DNA from 3 places in the Kitasatospora sp. NBC_00039 genome. Region 3 is predicted to be linked to each of the others. Evidence: riboswitches for the same ligand, from Rfam matches in the RefSeq annotation. Region 3 holds a riboswitch; each other region holds the start of a gene.
The links. A riboswitch is a leader RNA that binds a small molecule or an ion and turns the genes downstream of it on or off. The one in region 3 is predicted to bind S-adenosylmethionine.
Positions count from the first base shown of each region.

Region 1 (2,258 bases), 5.2 Mb from region 3:
GACCGGCCGCCCGCCCCGAGTGCGGCTGCCGGAGCCCGCCGCGAGCGCAGCCGCCGGCACAGAAGTGCGCCGGACTGCCTGCCGGCGGAGCCGGGTCGGCCGGCCGGACGGCGCTCGGTCCGTGGTCAGGTCCGGCGCAGGGCCTCGGTGAGGTGGCGGGCGGCTTCGATGATGGCCTGGGCGTGCAGCGGGCCGGGGTGGCGGGTCAGGCGTTCGATGGGGCCGGAGACGGAGACGGCGGCCACGACGCGGTTGGAGGGGCCGCGGACGGGTGCGGCGACCGAGGCCACGCCCGGCTCGCGCTCGCCGATCGACTGGGCCCAGCCGCGGCGGCGGACGCCGCTCAGTGCGGTGGCGGTGAAGCGGGCGCCCTGGAGGCCGCGGTGGAGCCGCTCGGGCTCCTCCCAGGCCAGCAGGACCTGGGCGGCCGAGCCGGCCTTCATCGGCAGGGTGCTGCCGACCGGGACGGTGTCCCGCAGGCCGGAGAGCCGCTCGGCGGCGGCTACGCAGATCCGCATCTCGCCCTGGCGGCGGTAGAGCTGTGCGCTCTCGCCGGTGACGTCGCGCAGGTGGGTCAGGACCGGGCCCGCGGTGGCGAGCAGCCGGTCCTCGCCCGCCGCGGCGGAGAGTTCGGAGAGGCGGGGGCCGAGGATGAACCGGCCCTGCATGTCCCTGGTGACCAGTCGGTGGTGTTCGAGTGCGACGGCGAGTCTGTGGGCCGTGGGCCGCGCCAGACCGGTGGCGGCGACCAGCCCCGCCAACGTGGCGGGGCCCGACTCCAGTGCGCTGAGCACCAGAGCGGCCTTGTCGAGAACGCCGACGCCGCTGCTGTTGTCCATGGGTAGTACCAAGTCTCTTTCTTCGAGGCGCGGTTGACCCGCCGGCCGCACGGTGGCGGCAGGCGGTACCGGCGCGCGGCGCCGTCGGCGGTGTGTCGGGTGGGGCACGTCCCGCGTCGTCGCGGGGCCGCCGGTCGGAGCCGGGGAGGGGTGGGGCCGCCGGTCGGAGCCGGGGGAGGGGTGGGGGAGGGCACGTCGCGCCCGGCGGCCGAGGGGCCGAGGCCCGGGGCGGGCGTCCGGTCAGCGCGTGCGGGCGCCCGCGGTGGGGGGCGGCGTGGTGGCCCACGCCGGGGCGCCCGCCGTGGAGCGGCGTCCGGCGTGCGGCGTGGCGCGGGTCACGGTGAGCGGTACCGCGAACGACGTGTGCGGGGACGCGGGGGCGGACGGGCCGGTGGCGTCGCTCGGGGCGGGCCGCTTCAGCGCGCGCGGATCCCAGGCGACGGAGGGCAGAGAAAGCACCGCTTCTCCTCATCTCTCCCGGCGCCACGTTGGCGACGGGCCGGAGTTGGCACTGATCCCGGTGGTCGCGCCCGTGGTCGGGCATCGACGTGGCCGGGGAGTTGCCGGGGCTTCGTAGGGCCGGTCCCTCCACCCCTCTGGATGATTCGCCAGAAACCATACAAGACGGTCGCGCCGCTCTGCCAACGGCCTCCCGTGCCGGGTGACCGCGAGGTGTTCGAGACGGGTCGCCGCCTCCCGCAGCCGACCCTGCGGTTCCCCAGTCCGCGCACGGAGGTCGCCGGGCAGGGTCCCGCACCTGGTGCCGCGACCTGAGCGCCGCCCAACGCGCCGGTCACATGGGGTGGTTGGGTTCCGTCGTGGAGATGTCACCCACCCTGGGCGATACCGGTCGACGGGCATCGTGAATGACGACGTTCGCGCTGCGCACCCGCGTTCACGACTCCGGGACGGCAGGTGAGTCGAGGCCGGGGCCGAAGGGCCCGGGGGCGTCGGCCGGGGTGGCGGCCTCGGTGGCCGGACCGTGCTTCGGTGCGCGGGCGTCGAGCTCGTCGAGCATCTTCCGGGTGAAGCCGAAGTAGTACGTGGCCAGGAGGCCTGTGGCGTATCCGGTCACCAGACCGGCGGCGTAGACGGCCGCGCTGACCCCGAGGCCGCGTGAGCCGGTCAGCAGCGGGAACAGCGCCCAGCCGGAGGGGCCGATGGCGGTCGAGCCGATGGCGGCACCGAGCTGGCCCAGCAGCCCCACGACGGCTCCGCCGCAGGCACCGCCGAGACAGGCCGTGACGAACGGGCGTCCGAGGGGGAGCGAGACCCCGTAGATCAGCGGCTCGCCGACGCCGAGGAACCCCGCGGGCAGGGCGGACCTGATGGTCGCCCTGATCGAGGCGTTGCCGCGCAGCCGAAGGTAGACGGCGACGGCGCAGCCGACCTGCCCGGCCCCGGCCATGGCGAGGATCG
Region 1 is NZ_CP108289.1:1,165,452-1,167,709, reverse strand. Features, by position in the region: gene OG286_RS05670 (IclR family transcriptional regulator) at 126-839, opposite strand; gene OG286_RS05665 (hypothetical protein) at 1,080-1,298, opposite strand; SAM riboswitch class I at 1,305-1,446, opposite strand; gene OG286_RS05660 (PTS transporter subunit EIIC) at 1,735-2,258, opposite strand, start outside.
Region 1: linked by a shared signal. The riboswitch ahead of OG286_RS05665 (hypothetical protein) and the one ahead of OG286_RS28230 (aminotransferase class V-fold PLP-dependent enzyme) in region 3 are both predicted to bind S-adenosylmethionine.

Region 2 (2,258 bases), 2.3 Mb from region 3:
CCGCCGCCGGCCGGCACCACGGCTCCTTCGGTCTCCAGCGGCCGGTCGTACATGGCCTTGACCAGCTGGATCTCCGGTTCGGTGAGCAGTGGGCCGATGATGCCGGAGACGAAGGCCGGGTCGAACTCGCGCAGGTCGGCGTCGACGAAGCAGACGATCTCCCCACGGGTGACCAGCAGCGAGCGCCAGAGCACCTCGCCCTTGCCGGGGGCGGCCGGCAGCCGGGGGAGGATGTCGTCGCGGTGGACCACCCGGGCGCCGGCCTCGGCGGCCTCGGCGGCGGTGCGGTCGGCGGAGCCGGAGTCGACCACGACCAGTTCGTCGACCAGCGGCAGGCGTTCCATCAGCTCGCGGCGGATGGTGCGGACGATGTCGCCGACGGTGGCCTCCTCGTCCAGGGCGGGCAGGACGACGCTGACGGTGCCCGCGCGGCCGGCGGCCCGCTTGGCGTCCAGCAGGGTGCGCACCGGACGGTCGGCCGCGCTCCACGACCGGCGGCGCAGCCAGGACGCCGCCTGTGGGAGGAGCTCGGGTGTCGGGTCGGCGGGCACGGATCTCTCCTCGGCGGGGGTCGGCTGGGACGGGCTGGGAAGGGCCGGGACGGGTCATCTCGCGTGGCGGACGGTCCCGTTCGGGGTTGACGCCTTCGGATACAGTCTTCGTACAGCGGTCGGACCTTCGCACGCCGGGGTCACCGTTGCGCAAGACCAACAACTTCACAGAGCTCATCCAGAGGGACTGAGGGAACGGCCCGTTGACGTCCCGGCAACCTTCTCGCGCGGCTGTCGTTACAGGCCCCGGCGGGACAGGTGCCAATTCCGGCCTGTGGCGCGACCGCGTCACGGGGAAGATGAGGAGAGAGGCCTCCGCCATCATGGCTATCACTGCGACGACTCCTTCTGGCGCCGCACCCGCAACCGTTGACCTCGGCCCCGCCGCAGCCCTGTCCTGCCGCGAGTGCGGTAGCCGGTTCCCGCTCGGTCCGAGCTTCGCCTGTCCGGAGTGCTTCGGGCCGCTGGAGATCGCGTACGACTTCGGCGGCGAGGCCGCGGAGGAGCTGCGCAAGCGGATCGAGGCCGGTCCGGCGTCGATCTGGCGGTACGCGCCGCTGCTGCCCGTGCCGGCCGACGTGGCCGGGAAGCCCAACCTGAACCCCGGCTGGACCCCGCTGGTGAAGGCGGACAACCTGGGCCGCGAGCTCGGGTTCACCGCCCGGCTGCACATCAAGGACGACTCCGGGAACCCGACCCACTCGTTCAAGGACCGCGTGGTCGCCTGTGCGATCGAGGCGGCGCGCGCGTTCGGTTTCACCACGCTCTCCTGCTCCTCGACCGGCAACCTGGCCGGTGCGGTGGGCGCCGCGGCCGCCCGGGCCGGTTTCAAGTCCTGCGTGTTCATCCCGCACGACCTGGAGCAGGGCAAGGTCGTGATGGCCGGTGTCTACGGCGGTGAGCTGGTGGGCATCGAGGGCAACTACGACGACGTGAACCGCTTCTGCTCGGAGCTGATCGGCGACCCGGCCGGCGAGGGCTGGGGCTTCGTCAACGTCAACCTGCGCCCGTACTACGGCGAGGGCTCGAAGACGCTGGCGTACGAGATCTGCGAGCAGCTGGGCTGGCGCCTGCCGGAGCAGATCGTGATCCCGATCGCGTCGGGTTCGCAGCTGACCAAGATCGACAAGGGGCTGCAGGAGCTGATCAGGCTCGGACTGGTCGAGGACCGGCCGTACAGGATCTTCGGTGCCCAGGCAGCGGGCTGCTCGCCGGTGTCGGCGGCCTTCAAGACCGGCAGCGACGTGATCCGCCCCGTCAAGCCCGACACCATCGCCAAGTCGCTGGCGATCGGCAACCCGGCCGACGGCCCGTACGTGCTGGACATCGCCCGCCGCACCGGCGGCGCCGTCGAGGACGTGACGGACGCCGAGGTGGTGGCCGCGATCAAGCTGCTGGCCCGGACCGAGGGCATCTTCGCCGAGACCGCGGGCGGGGTGACCGTCGGAGTACTGAAGAAGCTGGTCGAGACCGGGCAGCTGGACCCGGCCAAGGAGACCGTCGCGATCAACACCGGCGACGGCCTGAAGACGCTGGACGCCGTCTCCGACGCCGGGATGACCGCCGTCATCCGCCCGACGCTGGCGTCGTTCCGCGACGCCGGCCTCGCGTCCGCCTGACCCCTCCACCCCGCCGCAAGGAGAAGCCCCCATGAGCGCCAACGTCCGCATCCCGACCATCCTGCGCACCTACACCGGCGGCGCCGCC
Region 2 is NZ_CP108289.1:4,031,623-4,033,880, reverse strand. Features, by position in the region: gene OG286_RS17780 (glucosyl-3-phosphoglycerate synthase) at 1-551, opposite strand, end outside; SAM riboswitch class I at 723-857, shown strand; gene thrC (threonine synthase) at 875-2,170, shown strand; gene OG286_RS17770 (ubiquitin-like small modifier protein 1) at 2,202-2,258, shown strand, end outside.
Region 2: linked by a shared signal. The riboswitch ahead of thrC (threonine synthase) and the one ahead of OG286_RS28230 (aminotransferase class V-fold PLP-dependent enzyme) in region 3 are both predicted to bind S-adenosylmethionine.

Region 3 (2,258 bases):
GCCTGGTGGACGCGATGTACGCGCACGCCGAGCCGCTCTCCATCCCCGGCCCGGCGGTGGACGTCGTCGGTACCGGCGGAGACCGCGCCAAGACCGTCAACATCTCGACCATGTCGGCGATCGTCGCGGCGGCGGCCGGTGCCAAGGTGGTCAAGCACGGCAACCGGGCCGCCTCCTCGGCGAGCGGCTCCTCGGACGTGCTGGAGAAGCTGGGCATCGCCCTCGACCTCTCCGCCCGGAGGGTCGCCGAGGTGGCCGAGGAGATCGGGCTCACCTTCTGCTCCGCCGCCATGTTCCATCCGTCGATGCGGCACGCCGCCACGGCCCGGCGCGACCTCGGGGTGCCGACGGCGTTCAACATCCTGGGCCCGCTGACCAACCCGGCCAAGGTGACGGCCCACGCGATCGGCTGCTTCGACACGCGGCTGGCCGGGCTGATCGCCGGGGTGCTGGCCCGGCGCGGCTCCAGTGCGCTGGTCTTCCGCGGCGACGACGGTCTGGACGAGCTGACCATCACCACCACCTCGCGGGTCTGGATCGTGCGTGGCGGCGAGGTCCGCGAGACCACCTTCGACCCGCGCGAGGTCGGCATCGGGCTGGTCGGCATCGAGGCGCTGCGCGGCGCGGACCCGGCGTACAACGCGGACGCCGCCCGCCGGCTGCTGGCCGGGGAGCGCGGGCCGGTGAGGGACGCCGTCCTGCTGAACACGGCGGCGGCGCTGGTGGCGCTGGACCTCACCGACGCGCCGCTCACCGAGCAGCTGGCGGCGGCCATGGAGCGGGCCGCGGCCGCCATCGACTCGGGCGCCGCACTGGACCTGCTGAACCGCTGGTCGGAGGCCACCAGCAAGGCGTGAGGCGGTAGTTGGGGCCCGCGCGGGGGAGTGACCCCGGGCGGGCCCCGCCGCATGAGCGCGCCGGGCCCGGGCGGCCCGCAGGCGGGAGGGCGAGCCCCGTCCGGATGGTGGACCCGTGTTTGACCACCCGGCGGACGCGACCTAGAGTCCTCGGCAGGTCATGAGTGACAGCGCCAAGCCCCAGCTTGCTGTCCGGCAACCCTCCGTCCGTGGCGGGGTGCCCTGGGTGAGGACCGGGTCCCGCGGCAATCCGTCCGCGTGACAAGCGCGGACGCCGGCGACACGCACTCCCCGGGGTCCTTCACCCAGGAGGAGTGCATCCCCATGTCCGTCGCCACCGAACTCTGCGCCCCGCTCCCCGTCCTCGGCCACGACGTCCTGGTCCCGCTGGCCAGCGGCGAGAAGGTCACCTATGCGGCGCTCGACTACGCGGCCAGCTCCCCGGCGCTCCAGCGGGTCTGGGACGACGTCGCCGCCTACGCCCCCTACTACGGCAGCGTGCACCGCGGCGCCGGCTACCTGTCGCAGCTCTCCACCGACCTGTTCGAGCAGAGCCGCCGTACCGTCGCCGAGTTCCTCGGCCTGCGCGAGGGCGACCAGGTGGTCTTCACCCGGGCCACCACCGACTCGCTGAACCTGCTGGCCGGTGCCGTCCCAGCCGGCACCCGGGTCTTCGCGTTCGAGACCGAGCACCACGCCTCGCTGCTGCCCTGGGCGCACGCCGGACTGGACGTCACCTACCTGCGCGCCCCGCGCTCGCGGGCCGAGGCGGTCGCCGCCCTGGACGCCGCACTGGCCGCGGCCCCCGAGGGCCCCAAGCTGCTCTGCGTCACCGGCGCCTCCAACGTCACCGGCGAGCTCTGGCCGGTCGCCGAGCTGACCGCGACCGCGCACCGGTACGGCGCCCGGGTGGTGCTGGACGCCGCGCAGCTCGCCCCGCACCACCGGGTCTCGGTGCGCGAGCTGGACGTGGACTGGATCGCCTTCTCCGGGCACAAGATCTACGCGCCGTTCGGCGCCGGCGTGCTGGCCGGCCGGGCCGACTGGCTGGACGCGGCCGAGCCGTACCTGGCCGGCGGCGGCGCCACCCGTACGGTGGCCCGGGAGACCGACGGCTCGGTGGCCGTCCAGTGGCACACCGGCCCGGCCCGGCACGAGGCCGGCTCGCCGAACGTGATCGGCGCCTACGCCATCGCCTCGGCCTGCCGGGCGCTGACCGGCGCCGGCTTCGACGCGCTCGAGGCCCGCGAGCAGCAGCTGGTCGCCCGGCTGAAGGCCGGTCTGGCTGAGGTCCCGCAGGTCAAGGTGCTCAACCTGTTCGGCGCCGACTCGGCCCGGGTGGGCGTGCTCTCCTTCGTCGTCCAGGGCTGGAACAGCTCGCACTTCTCGGCCGCGCTCTCC
Region 3 is NZ_CP108289.1:6,348,806-6,351,063, forward strand. Features, by position in the region: gene trpD (anthranilate phosphoribosyltransferase) at 1-857, shown strand, start outside; SAM riboswitch class IV at 1,014-1,131, shown strand; gene OG286_RS28230 (aminotransferase class V-fold PLP-dependent enzyme) at 1,182-2,258, shown strand, end outside.